DNA from 2 places in the Cytobacillus sp. IB215665 genome. Region 1 is predicted to be linked to the other one. Evidence: riboswitches for the same ligand, from Rfam matches in the RefSeq annotation. Region 1 holds a riboswitch; the other holds the start of a gene.

Region 1 (8,265 bases):
ATGCATATATGCTAATGCAATTATTATATATGATAGTCTAAATTACGACAAGAAACACAACATATAAAACACATTTTTTATAGAAAAAAATAGCAAATTGCAAGAAAAAAAACCTTCCATCAAATCTTTTACTACGGATGTTTTCGCAAAGGTTGTTGTTTTTTCGTACGAATAAATATAAACATCATTTCTTCAGAACACAGATGCCTAAACATATAAAAACACTTTTTTATTGGTACTAATTTATTATAAATAGAACAAAGTTTACAAAGCCTTTATAAAAGGTTTACATTTGAGTAAAACCATCTTTCTCTTCTAGTATAGGGACTATAGCAATAAAGTTTATGAAAATAGCCTTTACTATCTATACGAACATATACGTGAAAGGTTTCAACAATTTAAATATACTTATGATAATATTTTAATATCTCTTTTTAATTGTAGTAGTTTTAGGTGGTAACTAAACAAAAATTCGTAGGCTTCTAGTAATTTTTTTGCTTCAAATACGCTTTTTCCCCACACTGTAATACCATGATTTCTTATGAGCACAGCACCTTTGTCAGATGTAACGTAAGTACTTAATGAATCTGCTAACAACTGGATATATGCATCATTTCTTATAATTGGTATTGAAATTTCTGCATCTTCTTCCCATTCATCGAATGCTTTGATCATTTCTTGCCCATGAAAAGTCACTTGTCCTTGATCTCCATATAGTTCTGATATAACATTATTATCTACCGTATGTATGTGTATACAACAGACTGCATTTGATTGTTTATACACTGCGAGATGAAGTGGAGTTTCTGCTGAAGGATGTAATTTGGTACTACTCGTAGGGTGTCCTTGTTCATCTACTAATAAAAAATCATCCTTTGTACGCTGCCGTTTGTCCTTTCCACTTACCGAAATGAGAAATGTTAACGGAGAATCACTTGCTTTGATTGAGAGATTGCCACTCGTTGCATAAAACCAATCTCTTGAACCTAATTCATCTTTTAAGCTAGCTAATTCATCCCATTTTTCTTGAAAAACGGTCATTTTATCACCTCGAAATATTTTTCATTTAAATTATGACTTCTTTTTCTCCTTCATATCATTCGTGTTATTTATTGTAAAATCCTGCTCATAACATCGTTTAATACTTTAACAATTAGTGACAATTAAATTTTCAATTTTAAATAAGTTTATTTAATTTATTAAAACTACACTTAAGTTTCATATTTATTAAACATTTGAAAAAGTTATTGACAAAGAAAATCACATATTGTTATGATACTTTTCAAACAAACAAATTTATGGATCGTAATTACACACGTAAATTTTATAAGTTAGTCTCTTATCAAGAGTTGGCTGAGGGATTTGGCCCTATGAAGCCCAGCAACCGACCGTAATACCATCATGAGGATGGGGCGTGTAAGCTAACGCCAGAACTTCTAAGTTCTTCAAAGGCACGGTGCTAATTCCAACAGGAAGCAAGACTTTCTGAAAGATAAGAGGTAGAAGTTCGTTCTTCAAGCCTCTTTCGTTTAATAAGAAAGAGGCTTTTTCTAGTTAACATTTACAAAATAACGCTTTTTTGGAGGTATTTATGAGTTCAAATCAAAGTACTTATCAACCGCTAACGGAAAAAAGTGCAATTTCTTTAGCCCAAAGGTTAACACTTTTTCATGAGCAATCATTGTTAACATGTAAGGAAATTGGGGATGGAAACTTAAACCTTGTCTTTCGAGTAGTCGATGAGCGTAACAACAAAGGAATCATAATAAAGCAGGCATTACCATATGCAAAAGTTATTGGTGAAAGCTGGCCGCTTACTTTAAAGCGCGCAACAATTGAAAGCCATGCGCTACTTACCTTTGCAAGCTATTGTCCAGAGTATATTCCAAAGGTTTACTATACCGATGACAAGTTGTCAATTACTGTGATGGAAGATTTATCTCATCTAGACATCGTGAGAAAAGGGTTCATCAATAACAAGTTATATCCATCTCTCTCAACCCATATCGGTACTTTTTTAGCAACAACATTATTTTTTACTTCTGATTATGCTTTAGGACCGGAAAAGAAAAAGCAATTACAAAAACAGTTTGTCAATCCCGAGCTATGCAGAATAACAGAGGATCTCATATTTACCGACCCTTTCTTTAATCATGACACAAACAACTATGAAATAGAATTACAAGAAAATATTCAAGCTATTTGGAATGACTCTTTCTTAAAGCTTGAAGTCGCAAAATTAAAAAAAATATTTTTAACGCAAGGTGATGGTATTATTCATGGAGATTTGCACACTGGAAGTATCATTGCCAATGAGGAAGAGACTAAGATCATTGACACTGAATTTGCCTTCTGTGGACCTATAGGGTTTGATATTGGCTTATTTTTCGCAAACCTTATTTTACAAATCTTATCTCGACCAGATAATGAAAGAAGCTACTTATACAATTGTATTGAAGGTACATGGGACACTTTCACCACAACCTTTGTTAAACTATGGAAAAACCATAGCATTGAGGCATTCACTGAGGTTGGAGGTTTCGTTGAGCACATTTTAACACAAGCATATGCAGACGCAATTGGTTTTGCTGGATGTGAAATTATTCGCCGTACGATTGGCTTAGCACATGTGGAGGATTTAGATCGTATTACTCCTCATGAGAGAAAGATTCAAGTTAAGTCGACTGCTTTACAAGTCGGTAGAACACTTATTGTAAATCGCCACAGTCTTACTAATACTTCAGAAATTCAAGATGTTATTCAACATACTGAAAGGAGATTTGTAAGATGAGGCAAGTCTCAACTCTTCCTTTATCGGTAGAATGGAAAGACCATTTCATCAAAATTTTAGACCAACAACAGCTACCACTTGATACAATTTTTATAAATTTAACTACACTAGAAGACGTTTATCATGCTATTGCTTCGCTAAAAGTTAGAGGTGCACCTGCAATTGGCATCGTGGCAGCTTTTGGATTAGTGCTAGCTGCACAAAGCTATCATATACATAGTCTAGTAGATTTCAAAGCTAGGCTTGGCAAAGATCGTAACTATTTAGTAAGTTCTCGACCAACAGCTGTTAATCTAAGTTGGGCATTAGACCGACTCATTAATTCCATTAAACAAGCGACAACAGTTGATGAAGCAATCACAATATTAACTGGTGAGGCAATCAAAATTCAGCTCGAAGATGAAAGTGCTTGTCGTGAAATTGGTGAAAATGCAATCAAATTATTAGGTACAAAACGCCGTATCTTAACAATTTGTAATGCAGGTTCTATCGCTACAGCTAGATACGGTACAGCACTTGCTCCGTTTCATCTCGGCAAGGAGCGTGGAATTGACTTTTCCGTGTTCGCGATGGAAACTCGCCCTGTTTTACAAGGTGCAAGGTTAACAACTTGGGAATTAACTCAAATAGGAATTGATGTTACTCTCATCACCGATAATATGGCTGCACATACTATATTGTCAAAAAACGTAGAAGCAATAATCGTAGGAGCCGATAGGATTGCTCGAAACGGTGATACAGCAAATAAAGTAGGAACGCTAGGTTTGGCAATTCTTGCTAAACACTTCAACATCCCATTTTACGTCGCTACGCCACAATCAACATTTGATGATTCGATAATGAACGGAATAGACATAAAAATAGAGGAACGTCATCATGAAGAAGTTACTCATTTTGATGGAAAAAAGGTCGCACCGAACGGCATAAATATCTACAACCCAGCTTTTGATATTACGCCTAACGAACTTATCACTGCATTCATCACCGAAAAAGGCATCAAATAAGGGGTCAGATCTCCACTGCTTTACACAGTTGAGATCTGACCCCTGTCAATTTACCAGCCTACACCAATAATTAGTGCTTCTGGATTAGGATGTTCTAACAGCGTGCTGTAATTTCTTACATCATCATAAGCAAAGCCGTATGCTAAACCGTCAATGCTGTAATCATGCCAGAATTTAGCATAGAAGTTAGCTGTATCGTTTTGATAGAAGAAGTCTGAATTCCCCCAATTAACAGGGTCGTACATAATACCTCTATTTAATGCGGCACAAACTTGAGCTTCCACTACTTTTTCATCTGGACTTCCTGTATCCATCGGTCCTGAACACTCAAAAACTTCAAGTGTCGATGGTTTGTCTGTAATATATAAATTGTAAGGACCACCGTTTTTCGAAAAGACGAAGTTATCTCCTTCAACACGGCCACTAAATGTTCCTGCTTCTGCAGTAAAGGTTAATTCATTCGTTCTATAATAATCCCAAACTTCATTCACGTAGTTATCAAAATAGTTTTCATATGTTCCTCCTGGCTTAAATTGACCTTTACCTGGAGCAACGATTCTATATGGTTCTTCAACTAATGATTGGAATTCCGCTGGCATTTCATTTTTAAATGCACTAAATAACTGGTCACGCGTATATGTTTCACCTACGATTTTATCATACCCATCAGAACCTAGTAATCTATTCGTAATTGGGAAACTAAATTGGTCTACTCGAGTTGAGTTTCCGTGATAACCCCATTGGTCAATTGTAAACTCAATCCATTCGAAATAAATATCTTGGTTAGGATCTGTTGGATTATTTAAATCTGGACCTGCAAATCCTACTCTACCATCTGCTGCTTGATTTAATTTAATATACATTGGACTTCCTAAGCTAATAAACATTCTTCCAGAGTCAATCTCTGGCATTGAAGTCCAGTCTACTTCACTCATTTTATAAAAGTAGTTTGGATAGTTTTGACCGTTTTTCGTCAAGTGACCTGGTGCATCATTGTCACTTATGTTACTTTCTATCAAATTCCCATCTTTATCTACATGACTAAGCTGCCCAGTAGCTTTATTATATCCAAGAATAGCCCAGTAAATTTCATCATCAGAATACTCTCCACCAGTATTATTTTGTAATTGGAATGTCATTACACCATTTCCAGTAGGAATAGTTCCAGGTTCTGGTGTTGGTGTTGGCTCTGGATTCGGAGTTGGTTCTGTTGGCTCTGTTGGTGTAACTGAGTTTTTAGTAAATTCAACCCAATTTAAGTTACCGATACCTTCAGCAGCACCTTTAAATACAAAATATACATCATGTGTACCTGTGACATTATTGATAGTGGCAGTGTTTGTAACCCAATTTTGCCATCCGCCAGTATTTTGAATAGCTACTGTTCCAACTAAAGTTCCAGTAACGCTATCTAACCTTACTTCAATTGTTCCACCTGCTGATTGACTAGCTACTCTAGCTTCAATCCCTTTTGCACCATCGGTACCAAAATTAACATTGTTAAATGCTATATAGTCGCCGTTGTCAGTCCAACCTACATTTTTCCCACTACCTAGATCAGTTGTATCTTCTGTTTGAATACCTTGCATTGAATCATAGTCTTCTGCTTGAATTTTCTCATAAGCATTGATAGAACTAGGATTCGTTGGTTCAGTTGGTTCTGGCTCTGGAGTTGGTTCTGGCGTTGGTTCAGAAGGTTCTGTCACCACTCCAGTTGAAGTAAGTACCATGTCATCGATACGAACAATTTTTGCAGTCCCTACTCCTTCAAAGCGTAAAAATTTCGCATTTGTCAAATCCGCTTGAAAATCAGCTAAAGGTATAGAAATTGTTTGATAAATGCTTGTTACGCTACCGTACTCAGATAATTTTAATGAGCGATTTGTTCCATCATTTAATACGATGTTAATATAATTCTCTTCGCCACCATTTGCTCCTTTTAAAGTAAGCTCCAGTGTATCATAAGCAGAAATATCTTTGTTTAAGTACTGATCAAATAATTCTGCAGTTGTCCCACCATTAAAGAAGAAATATAAATTAGAATTACCTTCTAGATTGTAAACTCCTCCGTTACGTACAATAGATTCTCCCAAATCATTTGTATTTGAGTTCCACTGTGTTGAAGAGTTAAAATCGTCAATTACTAGTGGCTCTACGTTTGGATTTGGCTCAGGCGTTGGCTCAGGCGTTGGTTGTGGTTCCGGCTCTGGTGTTGGTTCCGGAGTTGGTTCTGGCGCTGGCTCTGACGTTGATCCATGTGTACCATTATATTCTGGTGTGTTATACGCAGGAATTCCATTGTTATATGTGAATGAATAACTAATAACGTCTCCCGATTTCAAACCATCTACTTCATGTGTAAAAGTAGCTCCTGATTTATTCATTCTTACGTTTTGTTGGATACCAGAGTTAATTTTGTAATGAACATCTACCCAGCTAGTATTCACAAAAGACGTAAATGTAATTTGAGATTTTGATGAGGTTATTGTGTTAACATCATGTTCATAATCAGCTGCTGCTGCAATATTATTATTAAAAAATGGTGATATAATTAATGATAGTGCCATCATCACCGTAAGCACTTTTTTAAACATATAGTTACCTCCGTACAGTTATTAATAATAGTTAGTTTACTAGATTTATTGATATGAAGTTTTGTACAGTAACCTCCTTCCACGTATATATTTCGTACCCTATGTCATTTTAGTGGGGGTCAAAAATAAAAAAACCTAACGCTTATTTTTTTGCGCAAGGTTTTTTTATTAATATGACCTTGGATTAGAATTTATTCCAAGTTGTAACTTCATCAAGTGGTAAACGAGATTTTGCAAAACCCACTTGTTTAGCCTTACCAACAGAAATCAACATAACAGGAGAGAAATTTTCTGGGACATTGAATTCTTTGATAAATTGATCAGGATTAAAACCTCCCATTGGTACGGTATCAAGGCCTTTTGCCTTTGCTGCAAGCATTAATTGCATAGATACGATACCACCGTCAATCATCGCTACTCTCGATGCATCTTCAAACGATAGATTTCCATAATGACCATTAATTTGATCTACATAGAATTTTTTAATTTCTTCTGTCATCGCACCTTTTGTTACTAACTCACCATATATTCTTTCTGCGTTTTTATATGCTTCTAGGTCTCCAAGCACTGCGATAACAACTGATGCATCAACGATTTGTTGTTGATTATTTGCTATAGGTAGTAATTGCTCTTTTGATTCTTGATCATGAATAACAAGAAATCTCCAAGGTTGTAAGTTACTCGAAGAAGGAGCCAAAATTGCAGTTTCTAAAATTTCATTAATATCACTTTCACTCATTTTATGTTCTGGATCATAATGACGAATTGAGCTTCTTTCTTGTGCAACTGTGAAGAAATTTTGGTCAGTTAATTCCTTCGGTTTTTCACCACTCATTTTTATTTCTTTTATTTTATTTAAATATTCCTCACTTGCATTTCTACTTTGTGCCATTGTTAAATCTCCTTTTATTTCAAACTGTATTTATTTCTATTACAGTATAATGTTTGAACTGTAATTTTGTCAAGTACAGTTTAACGAAAGATACCTTATACTTTTTCTCATATTTAACAAATTCTAAATCATTCTTTCTATTTATTATATGAAGAAAATTTTTAATCATTTATAAGAAATGATTCGTACTAAATTTGCCTTTTACTTTGGACTTCTCCTAAGCGATAAATAAGACTGGGATCAAAACTAGACCGACTATGCCATAGAATCATTTATCAGTGAATCTTTTAATAAAAATGACTTCACTCTCAACAATAACTAATTTTAACACCACTATTATATAACTTTAATAAAATCACTCCTTAAATAGAGAGGAATAATATATTTACACATAGAATAGGTTAATGTTGGTAAACTTTTTTAAGGAGTGAGGTAAATGTTAGACTTTGAATTAAAGAGTATTGAAATGATCAGAAATAAGGTTCTAGTTACAATCGATGGTCTATCTGATGAACAATTGAATAAAAAAGTTTCTGAAGACCGTTGGAGCGTTGCTCAACTACTTAATCATTTATACACGAGTGAACAAGGGTTTACATCTTTAATAAAAGCTGGCTTAGAAAACCCTGAAAGTAAAGAAGCAAAAAAGAGACCTCTACTATTAATGCTAGACAGATCTCAAAAAGTAAAAGTTCCTGATGAACTTGCCCCTACAGATGTCTTTATGACTAAAGAAAAATTATTACAATGTTTATCAGAATCAAGAGAAGGATTATTAAAAGTACTCAATGAGATGGATGATAACGAAGAAAACTATACAAAAGGAATTCCAAATCCGGTATTCAAATATTTAAATTTAGCTCAATCTGTGGAGTTTATCGGCTTACATGAATTAAGGCATTGGGAACAGCTAAATGAAATAATCATTGATAGCTTTTATGTACCAGTAGCTAATTAAACTCCCACAATATCACATACTAGACA
Region 2 (4,553 bases), on a different contig from region 1:
AATATGAATACCACCTGCATTCACGAAATCATAGCCTACATCAGCCATTTGCGATTCTAAATATGGTATATGTTGAAAATAGTTAGCATCAAGGTCACCACTATCTAAATCTTCATTCGGCAAAATATAATCTTGATATGTTTCTATAACTAAATCAATTCCCTTGTCAGCTAATATCGGTTGTACTTGTTCTAAAATCTCCGCATGCGGTACATTCGAAGCTCCAACTACTAATTGCTTGTTCTCTTCTGAAGCTTGATTCGTTTGACTCTTTTCTGATGAACTTTCTTTTTCACTCGTTCCACATGCTGCCAAAGCAAAAACTACGAGTAATGTACTTACGATTGCAAATATTTTTTTCATGATGATCTTCTCCTATCTTTTGTCTATTTTTGATGTTATAAAATCTCCAATGTATTGGAGGATAAACACTATAATAAGAATAAAAATGGTTGCTACAACAACAACATCGGTATGACGGCGAGAAAAACCTTCTAAATAAGCCAAATTCCCAAGGCCCCCCGCACCGATAATTCCAGCCATGGCAGTATAACCAACTAGAGCAATTGCTGTCACTGTAATTCCTGATATGAGTGCAGGAAGTGCTTCAGGTAGCAGCACCTTGAAAACGATTGTTCTTGTTTTCGCCCCCATAGACCGTGCCGCCTCAATAACACCTTTATCAATCTCTCGCAATGCAATTTCTACCATTCTTGCGTAGAAAGGTGCTGCTCCAATTACGAGAGCAGGTAAAGCGGCATTTGCTCCTCTAATTGTCCCAAGCATGAATTTTGTTAACGGAATTAATAAAATGATTAAAATAATGAATGGTATAGAACGAAAAATGTTTACAAAACTGCTGATGATTGTATTAACCAACTTATGTTCCAATAGGTTGTCCTTCGATGTTAAAAAAAGTAAGAGCCCTAATATAACACCAAAAACAAATGTTGCAATCACCGATGTCACAGTCATATATAAAGTTTCAAATGTTGCTTCCGACATTTTTTCCCAATTAACATTTACAAATAGTTGACTAACCATGCTGTATCACCTCCACTGCCACATGTTTTTCCTTTATATATGTGATCGAGCGGTTTATCTCTTCATCGGTTCCTGTCATATGAATAAACAATGTGCCATATGCACCGTGCTGTGTATGCGAGATCTTTCCTTGTATAATATTGATGCCAATTTTAAACTGGCGGATTAATTCTGCTATTAAAGGTTGTTCAGCATCATCCCCAACAAACAACAGCTTAATAACTTTACCTTCAGGGTAGCTTTCTAAAATATGCTCAATTGTTTCTGTCGCTTCTTCTGGTTCTGTAATTTGCTTAACAAACTTCTTAGTTATTGGAGCTTTCGGTTGCTGAAACACCGATAAAACTTCACCTTGTTCAACAATGCTGCCATTTTCCATTACAGCTACACGATGACATATTTTACGAATCACATGCATTTCATGAGTAATTAACACAATTGTGAGACCTAGCTTTTTATTAATATCCACAAGCAACTCAAGAATCGAGTCTGTTGTTTGTGGATCAAGTGCTGAGGTTGCTTCATCACATAATAATACCTTCGGGCGATTTGCTAAAGCACGAGCTATTCCAACTCGCTGCTTTTGGCCACCACTTAGTTGTGAAGGATACGCATTTTCTCTTCCCCCCAACCCTACTAGCTTGATTAGCTCATCCACCCTCTTCAATCGTTCTTTTTTTCGAATGCCAGCAATTTCTAATGGAAAGGATATATTCTCCCGTACAGTTCTTGACCAAAGCAAATTAAAATGCTGAAAGATCATACTAATTTCTTGTCGTGATTTACGTAACTCATCCCCTTTAATAGAGGTCATTTCATAATTATTGATCGTAATTGTTCCTTCTGTTGCTGCTTCAAGCTGGTTTAACAAACGAATGAGTGTACTTTTTCCTGCACCACTGTAACCAATAATGCCAAATATTTCACCCTTAGCAATATTCAAATTGACATTATCTACAGCAACTACTTCTCCTTCTTGAGATTGATATACTTTTTTTACCCCAGATAGTTTTATCAAAAGGCTCACCTACTTCCTTAATCATATTATTCATATATGTTTAGTATGTTTTATGTTGCAAACTAAACGATCTTCCATATTTTTGTTAGTATGGAGATATTAGCTCTTCTAGCAGCTAGACAATCGTTTTATCCATTATCATTGTTTTTTATAAAAGGCTCTTTTCGTATACTTTGTTAACTTCTTCATACGAAGAACAACAACAATCATTATGAAGACAGCATGTGTAAAAGATAAGATATTACGAATACAAAATGAATATATGTTTATATTTTTGTACGAACAGCAACATTTAATGCGTAATCAACCTAATAGAAAAGCTTAACAACAAAATTAAAAAGCCTTTCCGCACATGTGAGCAGAAAGGCTTAATTATATTCCTTTCTCTCATCTATCGAAGCATACGCTTCGTGTGAATTGGCACCATTTCAACTTCACCGTTGATGGTTGCCGGGCTTCATAGGGCACATCCCTCCACCTCTCTTGATAAGAGTATATATCAATGTTTTTTTATTCATTTTTATAATTACATTTCAAAATTAATCTCTTTTAAAAAGTACAATTGTGATTCTATCACGCTCATTTATATGTGTCAATGAATATCTTTATGGAATTTACAGCCAAAACACAAATCGATTCACCCTATATTATTTGCTTGAAGTTAGTCCTGTCGCAGTTTCTATTGCTTGCTCTAAGTCTTCTAATAGGTCGTCAATATTCTCAATTCCAACTGACAACCTTATTAAATCTTCTGTTACACCTGAAGATTTTAAGCCCTCGCTACTTAATTGTTGATGTGTTGTACTTGCCGGATGGATAATCAAGCTTTTAGCGTCACCTACGTTTGCTACATGCGACCATAGTTTCACATGATTAATTACTTTAGCACCTGCTTCTCTCCCTCCTTTTATGCCGAACACGACGATGGACCCACTACCTTTTGGTAAATATTTTTTAGCAAGTTCTTTTGCAGGATGATCTTTATGATCAGGATACAAAACCCACTCTACAGCCGGGTGTTTCGCTAAATATTCAACGACTTTCATAGCATTATTAACATGCTCTTTCATCCGTACATGTAATGTCTCTAGGCCAAGGTTAAATTGATAAGCATTAAACGGACTTAATGAGGCACCTAAATCTCTTAATAATTGCACCCTAGCTTTGACGATATATGCACTTTCTCCAAGTGCTTCTGCATATATAAGATTATTATAGCTTGGGTCAGGGGTAATAAAGTCTGGAAACTTCTCAGAATTCCAATTGAATTTGCCTCCATCAACGATTATTCCACCTAAAGTCGTTCCATTTCCTAAAAGCCACTTAGTAGCAGAATGAATGACAATGTCAGCACCAAAGTCAATCGGTCTACATAGATAAGGAGTAGCAAATGTATTATCAATGATTAGCGGAATTCCAGCTTCGTGAGCTATTGAAGCAACCTTCTCAATATCCAATACGTGTAAGCTTGGATTACCAATTGTTTCAGCAAATATCGCTTTTGTTTTCGAAGAAATTGCCTTTGCAAAATTTTCAGGTTTGGAAGGGTCAACGAAGTGAGTAGTTATACCATATTTCGGCAATGTATTAGCTAATAGATTATACGTTCCACCATATAAAGTAGATGCAGCAACAATTTCATCATTTGCTCCTGCTAGATTAAGAATTGCAGTCGTTATAGCAGCCATTCCACTTGATAATGCTAACCCACCAATTCCACCTTCTAACAATGCTACTCTTTCTTCTAAAACAGTTACAGTAGGGTTGTGTATTCTTGAGTATATATATCCTTCTTCTTGGAGTGAGAACAGATTAGCTGCATGGCTCGTATCCTTGAATCTGAATGCATTTGATTGATAGATTGGTACTGCTCTTGCACCAGTCACTGGATCAGCTTCTAATCCTCCATGGACACTCAATGTTTCTAAACGATAATCTTTCTCATTATGCATTTTTTTCTTCCCCTTCTCCTTTAATATTTAATGCAAATAAAGATTCTAGTAAAAGAATGTATCTGAATTTCCCTTGGCAAATAATACTTTGTCGACTTATCAATTTTTGCAACTTTTCTTTACCAGATAACAATTCGTAATACTGCTGGGGTTCAGCACCTAATGAAACGTCTGCATGACTTTGTTGCCATTTGCTCAACTCCATTCCCCGTGCTGTTAACACAACTTGGACTTTCTCTTTATTACATTCAAAATTAACAATGATTGCATGGTTAGGTAGGAGTAGGTTTAAGTGTGAATTTTGAACGAACCTATTATTAAACTCGTTAAGAAGTATATTAAGTTCCATACATTCAGTTACGATAAACATATGACCTGTTGCTCTACATGTGTATAGGAGTGCTTCACCGACTCATACAACCTATTACAAACAACAAGTAATATATTTTCGATAACATCTCCCTCCCCTCGTTCCTTTGGATTATAAGAAAATGTGCAAATGTTGAGACAACCTCCTAGAAGCGTCGGAACCATTCCAA

What was found. A riboswitch is a leader RNA that binds a small molecule or an ion and turns the genes downstream of it on or off. The one in region 1 is predicted to bind S-adenosylmethionine.
Region 2: another riboswitch for S-adenosylmethionine. It lies ahead of SLH52_RS12305 (methionine ABC transporter ATP-binding protein); the one in region 1 lies ahead of mtnK (S-methyl-5-thioribose kinase).

The regions. Positions count from the first base shown of each region.
Region 1 covers NZ_JAXBME010000006.1:117,105-125,369, reverse strand. The annotation lists gene SLH52_RS10425 (methylthioribulose 1-phosphate dehydratase) at 409-1,041, opposite strand; SAM riboswitch class I at 1,337-1,499, shown strand; gene mtnK (S-methyl-5-thioribose kinase) at 1,592-2,791, shown strand; gene mtnA (S-methyl-5-thioribose-1-phosphate isomerase) at 2,788-3,795, shown strand; gene SLH52_RS10410 (beta-1,3-glucanase family protein) at 3,846-6,389, opposite strand; gene SLH52_RS10405 (nitroreductase family protein) at 6,574-7,281, opposite strand; gene SLH52_RS10400 (DinB family protein) at 7,718-8,239, shown strand.
Region 2 covers NZ_JAXBME010000009.1:8,083-12,635, forward strand. The annotation lists gene SLH52_RS12295 (MetQ/NlpA family ABC transporter substrate-binding protein) at 1-363, opposite strand, end outside; gene SLH52_RS12300 (methionine ABC transporter permease) at 376-1,044, opposite strand; gene SLH52_RS12305 (methionine ABC transporter ATP-binding protein) at 1,037-2,062, opposite strand; SAM riboswitch class I at 2,447-2,555, opposite strand; gene SLH52_RS12310 (O-acetylhomoserine aminocarboxypropyltransferase/cysteine synthase family protein) at 2,710-4,014, opposite strand; gene SLH52_RS12315 (SCP2 sterol-binding domain-containing protein) at 4,007-4,384, opposite strand.